Regions from separate parts of the Rhodomicrobium lacus genome, predicted to be linked through region 2. Evidence: predicted binding sites of a transcription regulator. Region 2 holds the regulator's gene; the other holds the start of a gene.
What was found. The regulator HrcA, encoded in region 2, represses chaperone genes, less so after heat shock. The targets are predictions, from matches to a motif close to GTTAGCACTCNCNNNNNGNGAGTGCTAAC.

Region 1: the regulator HrcA is predicted to act here: its motif matches at 3,863-3,891, upstream of groES (co-chaperone GroES).

What each region holds. Positions count from the first base shown of each region.
Region 1 is NZ_RZNF01000012.1:1,340,074-1,346,761, reverse strand. It holds gene mepA (penicillin-insensitive murein endopeptidase) at 1-296, shown strand, start outside; gene EK416_RS15565 (MFS transporter) at 316-1,569, opposite strand; gene groL (chaperonin GroEL) at 1,761-3,389, opposite strand; gene groES (co-chaperone GroES) at 3,446-3,763, opposite strand; gene EK416_RS15550 (hypothetical protein) at 4,031-4,843, shown strand; gene lnt (apolipoprotein N-acyltransferase) at 5,063-6,688, shown strand, end outside.
Region 2 is NZ_RZNF01000012.1:1,198,228-1,204,915, reverse strand. It holds gene EK416_RS15045 (SIS domain-containing protein) at 1-461, opposite strand, end outside; gene EK416_RS15040 (glucosamine kinase nucleotide-binding domain-containing protein) at 448-1,341, opposite strand; gene EK416_RS15035 (N-acetylmuramic acid 6-phosphate etherase) at 1,423-2,325, shown strand; gene grpE (nucleotide exchange factor GrpE) at 2,373-3,239, opposite strand; gene hrcA (heat-inducible transcriptional repressor HrcA) at 3,337-4,440, opposite strand; gene mutL (DNA mismatch repair endonuclease MutL) at 4,697-6,517, opposite strand; gene EK416_RS15015 (glucose-6-phosphate isomerase) at 6,543-6,688, opposite strand, start outside.

The DNA of each region.
Region 1 (6,688 bases), 140 kb from region 2:
ACAAGATCCAGCCCATCATGGGCCACGATGCACACTTCCATGTCCGACTCGCCTGCCCCGCTGGCGATGATGGGTGCCGCGGTCAGCCGCCTCTTCCCGCTGGCGACGGGTGCGGCGGGGGCCTCGACAAGTGGATCGCGCAACTCTCAAAACCGGTGGTTCCGGCCGCGCCGAAACCCACGGTGGCATCCGCGCCCGCCGCGAAGTCGAAGCCCGGCATCACAATGGCGCAGCTTCCGCCGGCTTGTACGGCGGTGCTGAACGCGTCGCCTTCGATCACGCTTGCCGCACATTGATAACGCCTGACGGTGGCCATCACGATGTCGCCGTCAATTCCTGTCCTTCCGGGCTTGCCGCCTCATAATCTCGCGACTCGGGGACTGCGACTGCGAAAATGGCCAACGCCCCGAGCGCACACGCGGCCAGAAAGTAGAACGCCGCGGAAAATCCGAAGCTGTCGACGATTTGCCCGGCGACGGCGTTGCTCAACGCCGCGCCAAGACCCCAGCTCGCCCCCGCCGCGCCGAGCGCGAGGTTGAAGCGGCCGGTGCCGCGCGTGAAATCCGCCACGACGATATAAAACAGCGCGCCGAAAATGCCCGCGCCGATACCGTCGAGGATTTGAATGGCGACGATGGCCCACGGGTTGTCAGCGAGAGCGAATAAAAGCCCACGTAACGGCAAGACTGCGAAGGCACACAGAAACAGGGGCTTGCGGCCCCACGCATCCGCGCGGTGTCCGACAAGGATCGCCATCGGGATCATCACGAGTTGAGCGGTGACGACGCAGGATGCCATGAAAAGCGGGCTTTCGTCCGGTTTGCCGACGCTGAGCTTCTCGCCCGCGAGCGGCAGCATGGCCGCGTTCGCGAAATGGAACAGCGTGATTGCGGCGGTGAACCACAACAGCGGCCTGTTGCGCAGGAGCATGCCGACCGCTTCGGGCGTTTGCCCGTGTTTCTCCTCGCCGCGCGCCACGTCGTTGTCGATGGCGCTGGCGTCGATCCGATACACCGCCACCGCGCAAAGCGCCGCGAGCAGCGCGACGGTCCAGAGCATGGCGACCTGCGCGATGAAATATCCCGCCGCTCCGGCGAGGATGGCCGCCGTGACGTTGCCTCCGTGGCTCCACGCCTCGTTTCGCCCTACGCGGCGTGCGAAAGCCTTGCGCCCCACGATACCGAGGCTGATCGCGGTAACGGCGAGGGGAAGGATCGCGTCGGAAATGCCGATGAAAGCTTGGCCGACCGCGACCGTCCAGAATGTCGGGTTGGCCGACATCGCGAGCGACGCGACTGCGACGATGGCCACGCCGACGACAATCAGGGAGCGCTTCCAGGCAATGGCGTCCACGAGCGCGCCCGCCGGGCTGCGCGCAAGAACGGTCGCCAGGCCGCCGATGGTCAGGACCAGGCCCGCGCTGCCCGCGTCCCACTGCTGGCTCGATGTGAGATAGATCGCAAGGAACGGCCCGAGACCGTCCTTGACATCCGCGAGCAGGAAATTCAGCCAGTCGAGGGCGCTTTGATTATGGTCCGAGATAGGAGGCTGCGCATCGTCCGGCTGCACGGGGGCATTTCCTGTTTCCTGCCGCGTGAGCCCTGAGCGCCGCGCGTGGAAAGCAAAGCAACCGAGCGCAAATATGATCCCCGACAGCTTCAGGCAATCGGCGACGCACGTGGATAATTCGTCAAACGCAAAAAGAAAAAGCCCGCAACTTGCGTCGCGGGCTTCGTGTTTCGGCCGCTCTGGCGAGGACTTTAGTAGTCCATGCCACCGCCCGGCATCGCCGGAAGCGGAGCGTCCTTCTTCGGCTTCTCGGCGATCATGGCTTCGGTCGTGATCAGGAGGCCCGCCACGGAAGCGGCGTCCTGAAGCGCGATGCGAACCACCTTCACCGGATCGATGACGCCAGCGGCGACGAGGTTCGTATATTCCCCGGTCGCGGCGTTGTAGCCGAAGCTGTAGTCCTTGTTTTCAAGAACCTTGCCGGCGATAACCGCGCCGTCTTCGCCCGCGTTCGTCGCAATGGTGCGGATCGGGGTCTGGATCGCGCGACGGACGATGTTGATGCCCGCCTTCTGGTCTTCGTTCTCGCCCTTGAGGCCTTCAAGCGCCGAGATCGCACGGAGCAGGGCAACGCCGCCGCCCGGCAGGAAGCCTTCTTCCACGGCCGCGCGGGTCGCGTTGAGGGCGTCGTCGACGCGGTCCTTCTTTTCCTTCACTTCGACTTCCGTCGCGCCGCCGACGCGGATCACCGCGACGCCGCCCGCGAGCTTCGCAAGACGCTCCTGGAGCTTCTCACGGTCGTAGTCGGAAGTGGTGTCTTCGATCTGGGCCTTGATCTGGTTGATGCGGGCCTCGATCTCCTTCTGGTCGCCGGAGCCGTCGACGATGGTCGTGTCGTCCTTCGTGATGGTGATCTTCTTGGCGCGGCCGAGCATGGCAACGTTGACGTTCTCAAGCTTGATGCCAAGGTCTTCGGAGATGAGCTGGCCGCCGGTCAGAACGGCGATGTCCTGCAGCATGGCCTTGCGGCGGTCGCCGAAGCCAGGAGCCTTCACGGCCGCAACCTTGAGGCCGCCGCGCAGCTTGTTGACGACGAGCGTGGCCAGAGCCTCGCCTTCGACGTCTTCCGCGATGATCAGGAGCGGACGGGCCGACTGGACGACGGCTTCGAGAACCGGCAGCAGCGGCTGAAGATTGGAGAGCTTCTTCTCGTAGATCAGGATGAACGGATCGTCGAGATCGACGCGCATCTTCTCGGCGTCGGTGATGAAGTACGGCGAGATATAGCCGCGGTCGAACTGCATGCCTTCCACGACTTCGAGTTCGAAATCGAGCGACTTGCTCTCTTCAACCGTGATGACGCCTTCGTTGCCGACCTTCTCCATCGCTTCCGCGATCTTGGAGCCGACTTCGGCATCGCCGTTCGCGGAGATCGTGCCGACCTGCGCGACTTCGGAGGAAGAGGTGACCTTCTTCGCCTTGCTCTGGAGATCCTTCACGACAGCCGCGACCGCGAGGTCGACGCCGCGCTTGAGGTCCATCGGGTTCGCGCCGGCGGCGACGGACTTCGCGCCTTCCTTCACGATGGCCTGAGCCAGAACGGTCGCGGTGGTCGTGCCGTCGCCAGCGATGTCGTTGGTCTTGGAAGCGACTTCGCGCACCATCTGCGCGCCCATGTTCTCGAACTTGTCTTCAAGCTCGATTTCCTTCGCGACGGTCACGCCGTCCTTCGTGATGCGCGGAGCGCCGAAGGACTTGTCGATCACGACATTGCGGCCTTTCGGGCCGAGCGTAACTTTCACGGCGTCGGCGAGAATGTCCACGCCACGGAGCAGGCGATCACGGGCGTCCTGGCCAAAACGTACTTCTTTAGCAGCCATTGTTCATGACCCTTCGAATTGAGTGTGAAACTTGGGAATTAGAGAGGTATCGGCGTTTAGGATTTCTTCTTCTTGCCGCCGTCGTGACCCTCGAGGATGCCGAGGATGTCGCTTTCCTTCATGATCAGAAGGTCTTCGCCGTCGATCTTGACTTCGGTGCCGGACCACTTGCCGAACAGGACACGGTCGCCTTCCTTTACGTCGAGAGCAACGAGCTTGCCTTCTTCGTTACGGGCGCCGGGGCCAACGGCGATCACTTCGCCCTGCTGAGGCTTTTCCTTCGCCGTGTCCGGAATGATGATGCCGCCTTTGGTGCGCTCTTCTTCTTCGAGACGGCGCACGACAACGCGGTCATGCAGGGGCCGGAATTTCACTGACATGTGTATCCTCCTCAGACGACAAATCTGGATGGTGAATGTGTGGGTGCGGCATATTCGCTCGCGTTCACCCTGCCGAAGAGATAGAGCGGAACTGTTAGCACTGTCAAGTGGTGAGTGCCAATTTCGGCGAGGGGTCTTTAGCAGGCGTGAAGGATGAAGAAGCGAATTTGACGAAATCTCGTCATAATAAAATTGCACTCGACGTGGCATGCCACACTGCGGCGCGTCGGGCCTCGTCCCGAGATTCAGGGGAGGATTTCAATGACCGATATTCTTGCAAAAAACGTTAATCCCGGCTCGGCGCAGCCTCCTCTCGCGGGAGATGGGGAGAAACCCAAGGAAGAAAAGAAGCGGCGCGCCGGAATCTGGCTCTGGATCCTCGCGGTCTTGCTGTTTCTGGCCGCTCTGGTCGAAGGCGCTATCCTTTACGCCGAGCGGGCGGCAAAAAAGGTGGAGGCCGCGCCTGCGCCACAACCCGTAGTGGCCGTTCCACAGGCGGTCTCCGACAAGAGTGCACCCAAGGAAAGGGTCGAGAATGCGTATTTCTTCCGCATTGACGGCAAGGACGCGGAAGGGCGCTCGGCATCTTTCGATTATATCATCGTCACCAGCGACTATACCTGGGTCAAGGGAAGCACGGTCGAAGTCGTTTCCAACGATGTCGTGATCCCCGAAGAAGAAACCGCCGACCGCATCATCACTCCGAAGGTGAGGGAGTCGTTCGCCAGCGCGCTCGACCTGATCGCCGTTGGCCTGGCCTCCCGCGAAGGCGACCGCGACGCGGAGGAAGCGCGCGCGCTTGCCCGCGCTCAGACGGTTGCAGGATGGATTTCCAAGGTGACGGATGCCTCGATCCCGCTTTGGACGCTCAATCTGGGTCAATACGACAAGGAAGCCTGCAAGGCCAAAGAGGACGCGGACTCGAGCTATGAGCGGCCTGTTCTTCTCGCGAGCGTTCGCGCAAGGGCAGAGGGCGTGAACCTGACGGAAGCCTTCTCCAACGCTCTCAGCGGGCATGACAATCTGCCGAGCCGCGATTGCTACTCGCAATTCGATCTGGTCAAGATTCGCTGATGGACGACGGTCGGGTGGCTAGGCTGCCCGACCATCTATCCGCCTGGGGGATGCTCATTTTTCAACAGGTTGGCTCGGCCGACGAGTGGCAGGCGCGCCACCTTTCCCCAACCTTGCAGTCGCATTTTGCGATTCCATCTCGTCAGCAGCGAACGGGCTCGATATTTGCAAGCACTTAATGCTGCGTCGCCTGCCGACACTCTCCCACCAAGGTTCTTCATGGACTCCCTGCCGACGGCCATCGCCGGTCTCAAGACCTGGAAACTGGCGCTGATCGCCTTTATCGCGGGCGTGCTGTCTGTGCTTGCCATGGCGCCGTTTCATCTCTGGCCGGTGCTGTTCCTGACCTTCCCGTTGATGATCTGGGTGCTCGATGCCGTTGCGCTTCGCGAGGATGCGGCGACGCGCCTTGAAGACTATCTGAACCGTCTCAAGAGCGCGGCGCTGCTCGGCTGGGCGTTCGGCTTCGGCTATTTTCTCGCGGGTATCTACTGGATCGGCTTCGCGTTCTACGTCGACGCGCAACGTTACGCGGTCCTGATGCCGTTCGCTGTGGCGGGACTTTGCGCGGCGCTCGGGCTGTTCTATGCGGTCGCGGGGGGGCTTGCTGCGGCGATGTGGCGGCGCGGCTATGCGCGCATCATCGGGTTCGTTTTCGCTTTTTTCTGCGTGGAGGCCGCGCGGGGATATTTCTTCACCGGTTTTCCCTGGAACCTGTTCGGACAGGCGCTTGCCGCTGACGATGCGCCGATGCAGATGGCGGCCTATATCGGCATTTACGGTCTGACGCTCGCGGCGCTTTTCATCTTCTCTGCGCCGGCAGCCTTCATCGCGGCGCCGGGGGCACGCTTCGACAGGCTTCGCGTCCCCGCTCTGGTCGCGGCCTTGACCCTCGCGGCGTTCTACGCGGTCGGCGTGCAAAGGCTTCAGCAGAGCGTCGGTGATGTGCCAGGAGTGCGGATCCGCATCGTTCAGCCGAATATTCCGCAGCAGGAAAAGTGGAAACCGGAAAATCGCCGCTGGATCTTCGAGCGCGCGCTTCAGTTGAGCCGCAGCGGCACGTCTGGCGAAGACATCGCCGCGTTCACGCATGTCATCTGGCCTGAATCTTCCGTACCGGTCCTTTTCGCCTTCAATGATCAGATATACAGCGACGAGGTGCGCGATGCGCTTTCAGCGCTCATTCCAGACGGGACTTCACTGATCATAGGCGCCGAACGTGCCGAGGGAAGCCGCGAACCGGACGGTCGTCCACGCTTCGATCGAGCTTTCAACAGCTTATTTTTGTTGGGGAAAGGGGCTGAGATCAGGGCTGTGTACGACAAGATCCACCTCGTCCCATTCGGTGAATATGTGCCCTTCAGGGACGTTCTGATGAAGGCGGGTTTTTCCGCTTTTTCCCATAGGTTGGACGGTTTTGAGGCGGGGCTGGGGCCGGCACGGCCAATCGAAACCCCGCAGGCGGCGCCTTTTCTGCCGCTGATCTGCTACGAGATTATTTTTCCGGGAAGAACGGGAAATCTGCCGGAAAGACCGAAATGGCTGGTCAATATTACTAACGATGCGTGGTTTGGACAGTCCACCGGACCATATCAACACCTCCATCTGGCACGCATTCGCGCCGTCGAAGAAGGCTTGCCGGTTGTCAGGGTAGCCAATACCGGAATTTCGGCGGTCATCGACCCTTTTGGCCGCATTTTGAACAAAATAGATTTGGGTAAAGCTGGGACAATTGACCACAGCTTGCCCCATGCATTACCGATAACCTGTTATCAAAAAACGAGGATGCAGTCGTTTATTGCGTTATTTTTCTTCACGCTTCAATTTTATCTGGCTATGGTTGCT
Region 2 (6,688 bases):
GCGGCGACCGAGAGTTCCGGCCCGGCGCTCATGGGGAGCACGATGTCGCTTACGCGGGCGAGCGCGCTCTCGGTATCGTTGACGATTGCTACCGCCAGCGCGCCTGAGCGTTGCGCCGCCTCGGTCATGGCGACGATGTCGGCGCTGCTTCCCGATTGCGAGATCGCGAGGAAGAGCTGATCCTTCAGCTTCAGTTCGCCGCCGTAGACGCTCGCGATGCTCGGCGCGGCGGCAGCTACGGGAATGCCCAGATACCGCTCGAAAAGGTGCTTGCCGAAGGTGGCGGCGTGGGCTGAACTGCCGCGCGCGCAGGTGACGATCACCCGAGGCGGCTTCCGCCTCAGCCGCGCGGCAAGCTCCTCTACGGGCCGGGCGAGCGCATCGCGCTGGCGGCTCACCGCATGCGGTGCTTCCCGGATTTCCTGCGCCATGCACACGTCGGGCACCTCAGGATGTTTCATGAATCCTCCTGCCCGAAACCGAATTTCGAGCGAGTTGCAGCCCGCCGTCCAGTGCGTCGCCGGCGGGGCGAACCAGCGATCGCTTCATGTTCTCAGACAGCCACGGCTCGAAGGGCTGCGCGAGACCGCCCATGAGTGCGAGCCTCTTCGCACCTGAAACAAGCAGCGCCTCGGCAATTCGTTCCACGTGGCCTGCCGCCGAGGTAACAAGTTTCCGTGCGACCGTGTCTCCCTCTCCGGCATGCCGGAATACGAGCGGCGCGAACGTCCCGAAATCGGCGGGCGCGGCCTCGCTTGCCCAACGCGTGATGGCGTTCGGGTCATGGCCGAAGCGGTTCGCCGCCTCATCGAGCAGGGGTGATGCCGACGCCCGCCCATCCAGCGCCCAAAGCGTGCGCCGCACGGTTTCGAGGCCGAGCCATGCGCCGCTGCCCTCGTCGGAGACCGGGAAACCCCAGCCGCCGACGCGATGACGCCCGCCGCGCACGATGGCCTCACCGATGCTGCCGGTTCCGGCGATGATGACCCCCCCATCCTCGCCACGATGTGCACCGACGCAAGCCGCATGCGAATCCGTGGTAAAAATCGCGGCCTTGAAGGGGTGAGCGAAGCGGGACAGTTCGGCCTGCATGTCCGGCTCGCCCGCTCCCGCAAGCGCGAGACAGGCGACGACGCGGCGGTAATCGGGCGCGAGCGCCGCTTGCTCGAAACATTGAGCCGTGGCCTCCATGACGGCCGCGAATGCCTGCGGAAGGCCACGCCGGACATTTGCCGGACCGGAGCGCCCTTCGCCCAGCGTCTGGCCTTTCGCATCGGCGAGGCGCGCCAGACATTTCGTGCCGCCGCCGTCCACCGCGAGAAACAACACTTCGACGTTCACTCTTTATGCCCTTGTTACGCATGCTTATTTAAGGTTGCATGATGCAAAGTCCAGCGCCACTTGAACGCGTTTTCGGTTGTTATGGATACTGAACGGCCATCCCCCCGCTTCTCCGGTATCGATGTCTGGGAGCCGCTCGATGCGCTCGACGCGATGATCGAGGGCCAGCTTGCCGCGGTCGCCGCCGTGCGCGCGGCGCGCCGCGACATCCTCCACGCGGTGCTTGCGATGGAGAAACGCCTCGCCAGCGGAGGGCGGCTCGTTTATGCGGGCGCGGGCACGTCCGGCCGCCTCGCCGTGCAGGACGGCGCGGAACTCATGCCAACCTTCAGTTGGCCGAAAGACCGGCTCGTGTTGCTGCTCGCGGGCGGCGACGAGGCCATGGTGCAGGCCGTGGAAGGGGCGGAGGACGAGACCCACCGCGCCGCCGAACTCATCCGCGTCGAGCATGGCATTTGCGCGAACGATGTGCTGGTCGCGGTTGCCGCCAGCGGCAAGACGCCGTTCACGCTGTCGGCGCTGCGCGAGGCGAAAAAGCTCGGCGCGCTTGCGGTGGGTATCGCGAACAACCCCGGCACGCCGCTGCTGGCCGAAGCCGATTGCCCGATTTGTCTTGAAACCGGGTCGGAGCCCATCGCCGGGTCGACACGCATGAACGCGGGCACCGCGCAACGCGTCACGCTCGCGATGCTTTCGTCGCTGGTGATGATCCGGCTCGGCCGCGTTTACGAAGGGCTGATGGTCGAGGTACAGGCCGTGAATGCGAAGCTTGTCGGGCGTCGCGAAAAGATGCTCGTGCATCTGACCGGCAAGGATCTGGGCGCCGTGCGCGGAGCGCTTTCGCAAACGGGCGGCAACATCAAGCTTGCGGTGCTTGTCCTTCAAGGATGCGCGCTCGACGAGGCCCGCGCGCTGCTCGAACGCTCGGGCGGCCGTCTGCGCGATGCTCTGGCGGTCGCCGCGCAAGGAAAAGGCGCGGATTGATCGCCGCGCCTTGCCGGTTCGTCGGGGCGAGGCAGCGCCTCGCGGTGTCAGTTTCCGTTTTCGAGGCGCTTTCCGAAGGACGAAATCAGGTCGTCCACGCCCGCCGGGCCGCTGTTCTCCGTCACGGGTTGGGTAACGGACGACGAGCGCTTCTCGCCGCCGTGCCTGTCGCGCCGCAGGGGCGCGCCGGTGGGATCGCGGAAAACATCGGGATCGTGTTCGTGCGCGGGCTCGACGGCGTGATGGTCATGATGCGCCCCCGCATGCACGGCTGAAGGCGCCTCGCCGGCAGGTTCAGCCGAATGTTCGGTCTGGGGAGGCTCCGGCTTGACCGGGGTGCCGCCCTTGGCGACGATCACGGCGGCAGGGCGCAACACGCGCTCCCCGATCTTGTAGCCTGCTTGCAGCACCTGCACGACAACGTCGGCGGGCACGTTGGGCACGTCCACCTTGATCATCGCCTCCGATGTATGCGGATCGAATTTTTCGCCGAGCGGCTCGAAGCGCGTGATGCCGTGGCGCTCGAAAACCTTGAGAAGCTCGCGTTCCGTCACTTCCACGCCCTGAAGCAGCGTGTTGAGAGCCGGAGTCTGGTCCGTCGCTTCCTTTTGCGCGGCTTCGATCGCCCGGCGAAGATTGTCGGCGATGACGATGGCATCCTTGCCAAACTCGGACGAGGCGTATTTCGCGGTTTCCGCCTTTTCGCGCTCGCTGCGCCTGCGATAGTTTTCCATCTCGGCGACGACGCGCAGGTGGCGGTCGCGCAGATCCGCGTTTTCGGCCCTCGCCTCGGCCAGCATCTGCGCCAGCGCCTTCACTTGCTCTTCGGTGGCTTGCGGGTTCTGGTCGCGGCCAAGAGAATCGTTATTTTCCGGCCCGTTCGCGTCCGAGGGCCCGTCCGGGGTATCGTTCATGATATTTTGCCGTTTCCGTTACGATGAGGATCAGCCGCAATCCTCGACCTGCGATGCGCCGATTTTTGAAGCTATATCGGCGGTTTCGCCGGGATAATCAAGCGAGCACGCGGCTGACGAGCTTGGCTGTAAAGTCAACCATGGGGATAATGCGGCCGTAATTGAGCCGCGTGGGACCGATGACGCCGAGAACGCCCACGATCTTGCGCTCATGATCCTGGAACGGTGCGACGATCAGGGAAGATCCGGACAGGGAGAACAAATTATTCTCGGAACCGATAAAAATGCGGACGCCATCGGCTTCTTCCGCAAGGTCGAGCAGGTGGATCAGCGCCTTTTGCGATTCGAGATCCTCGAAAAGAAGGCGGATGCGTTCGAGGTCTTCCACCGCCTTGAGATCGTTCAGGAGGCGTGACTGGCCGCGCACGATCAGGCTGCGATTGTCCTCGCGTCCGCCAGACCATTGCGCGAGGCCGGACCGGACCAGCTTCGCGGTCAGTGCGTCGAGTTCCGCCTGTCTCGCCTTGAGTTCGCCTTCGATCTTTTGGCGCGCCTCGGGCAGCGTCACGCCGCGGATCTTCGCGTTGAGATAGTTTGTCGCCTCGACCAGCGCTTGCGGCGGCAGACCCTCGGGCAAATTCAGCACGCGGTTTTCGACGCTCCCGTCGTCGCCCGCCAGCACAAGCAGCGCGCGTTTTGAATCGAGGCTGACAAATTCGATGTGCTTGAGGCGGCTCACCTGCTTCTCGGCAAGGACCACGCCCGCGCAGCGCGAAAGGCCCGAGAGCAGATCGCCCGCCTCGGCCAGAACTTCAGAGGTCACCGCGTGCTCACGATGATAGTCGCGCAAGAGCTGCCGTTCGAGCTGCTCGCGCTCGGTTTCCTCGATGCTGCCGACTTCGAGCAGGCCGTCGACGAACAGGCGCAGGCCCGTCTGCGTCGGAATGCGGCCCGCGCTGACATGCGGCGCGTAAATCAGCCCCTGAGCCTCAAGATCCGACATCACGTTGCGCACGGATGCGGGCGACAGCGTCATCGGCAGCTGGCGCGACAGATGGCGCGATCCGACAGGCTCGCCCGTTTCGAGATAGGTTTCAACGATGCTCCGGAAGATTTCCCGGTAGCGCTCATTCAATTCGCGCAGCCCGTTTGCCTGACTCAATTCGAGGGCGGGCGCGCGCAACTCTTGCCGCTTCGACATGCTTCGCGTCCTTGTTCCAAACCTGCTAAATCTAAGGTCACGCTGGCCCTTCGTCAAATGCCACGCGCGGCTATAGAACACACTCGAAGCGCCGGCGACCGCGTTTCCCGTCGATTTGATTGCGTGTGGAGAAGCTTCAATCGGGTCGTGTTCGAAAACGGCCAAACGAAGAGGCAAATCGCGTGCTGATCGCGGCCCGCAAAGCGCGACGGTCTCTTTGCAGCCGGACCTGCGATTCGATCAGACTTGACGGGCGCTAACGCCGCTCGAACAGCCGTTCGAGGTCGCCGCGCGACAGCTCGACATAGGTCGGGCGACCGTGATTGCACTGCGCGGCGTTCGGCGTGGTTTCCATCTCGCGCAGAAGCGCATTCATCTCGTCGAGCCGCATCGGGCGGCCGGCACGGACGCTTCCGTGACAGGCCATGGTCGCGCAGATCGCGTGCAGCCGCGTCTCGACCGTGTTCGCGTTGTCCTTGAGTTCGTGAGCGAGGTCCCGGACAAGCGTCTGCAAATCGCATTGCCCGAGAAGCGCGGGTACTTCGCGAACGATGACCGCGCCCGGCCCGAAGCTCTCCAGCGCGAGGCCGCTTCCCGCGATCGCCTCCGCGTGCTCGGCGACGAGCGCGGCATCGTCTTCAGACATCTCCACGATCTCGGGGATGAGCAGCAATTGCCGCGCGATCCGGCCGCCGAGAAGCGCCGCCTTGAGCTTCTCATAGACGATACGCTCATGCGCCGCGTGCTGGTCTATGAGGATCACGCCCTGCGGCGTCTCGGAGAGGATGTAGGTGTTATGGAGTTGCGCCCGCGCCACGCCGAGGCGTTCGTAATTCGCATTGTCGGGTTCGGGGTTCGAGGCTTCGCGCGCGGCTCCGTCAGCGAATGACTGGCTTGCCTCCTCGGCATCGAACGCAAGTGCGGCTTCAGCCAGGCCACCCCGAGGCGCCGCTATCGGCTGCTGATATGCCGGGGAGAACGGCGTTTGCGGCCAGGTGCGCAGCGGCGCGCGATATTGCACCGGCTCCGGCGCAGAGGAAGCGGGTGTCAGCACGCCGGTTGGCCGCGCCGCCATGGCGCCCGCGCGCCGCAGCGCGTCGTGCAGCGCCGAGACGACGAGCGCGCGCACGAGGCTCGCCTCGCGAAATCGCACCTCCGCCTTTGCCGGATGCACGTTCACGTCGACATCCTCGACGCGCACGGTGAGGAACAGCACCGCCAGCGGAAAGCGTCCGCGCGGCACCACATCCACATAAGCGCCGCGAATGGCCGAAAACAGCAGCCGGTCCTTCACCGGCCTGCCGTTCACGAACACATATTGCAGCGATGCGTCGGGCCGGTTGAGCGTCGGCCGCCCGGCGTAGCCCGTCAGCGCCAGCCCGTCGCGTTCGAGGTGCACCGGCTCGGCGTCTTCGCCGAATTCGCGGCCCATGATGCGCGCGAGACGGGCGCGGACCGCGTTTTCGTCCCCTTCGGCGGCGCGCGCGAGCTGAAGCGAAGCGCGTTCGCCCACCGTCAGCGAAAAGCCGACATGCGGGCAGGCGAGCGCGAGCCGCTTCACGACATCGGAGATGGCGGCGTTTTCGGCGCGCTCCGACTTCATGAATTTGAGGCGCGCGGGTGTGGCTGCGAACAGGTCGCGCACCTCGACGCAAGTGCCGGGGCGTGCGGCGGCGGGGCGTACGGGCGAGGTCTCCCCGCCGCGCACCTCGATTTCATGCCCGCGCGTCGATGGGCGCGGGCGCGTCACGATGGAGAGCGTGCCGACCGAACCGAGCGACGGCAGCGCCTCGCCGCGAAAGCCGAGCGTGCGGATCGCCATGAGATCGCCGGTCGGCAGCTTCGACGTGGCGTGGCGCCGAACACACAGCGCGAGGTCCGCCTCGTCCATGCCGACACCGTCGTCGGAGACGCGGATCAGCGACAGACCGCCATTCTCGGCGATCACCTCGATGGCGGTCGCGCCCGCGTCGATGGCGTTCTCGACAAGCTCCTTCACCGCGCTGGCCGGCCGCTCGATCACCTCGCCCGCGGCGATGCGATTGATTTCGACCTGGCTCAGTTCGCGGATCGTCACCCTTCGTCCCCGTGCGTCGGACCTGTCAGGCGGCGAGATATTGCCGCGTGAGCTTCTTGGCGAGTTCCACGGCGGGCTGGTCGAACGGATCGACGCCGAGGAGGTCGCCCGCGAGGATCGTCTCGATGAAGAAGTGCATCATCAGCGCGCCGAGCGCCCGCTCGTCGAGCT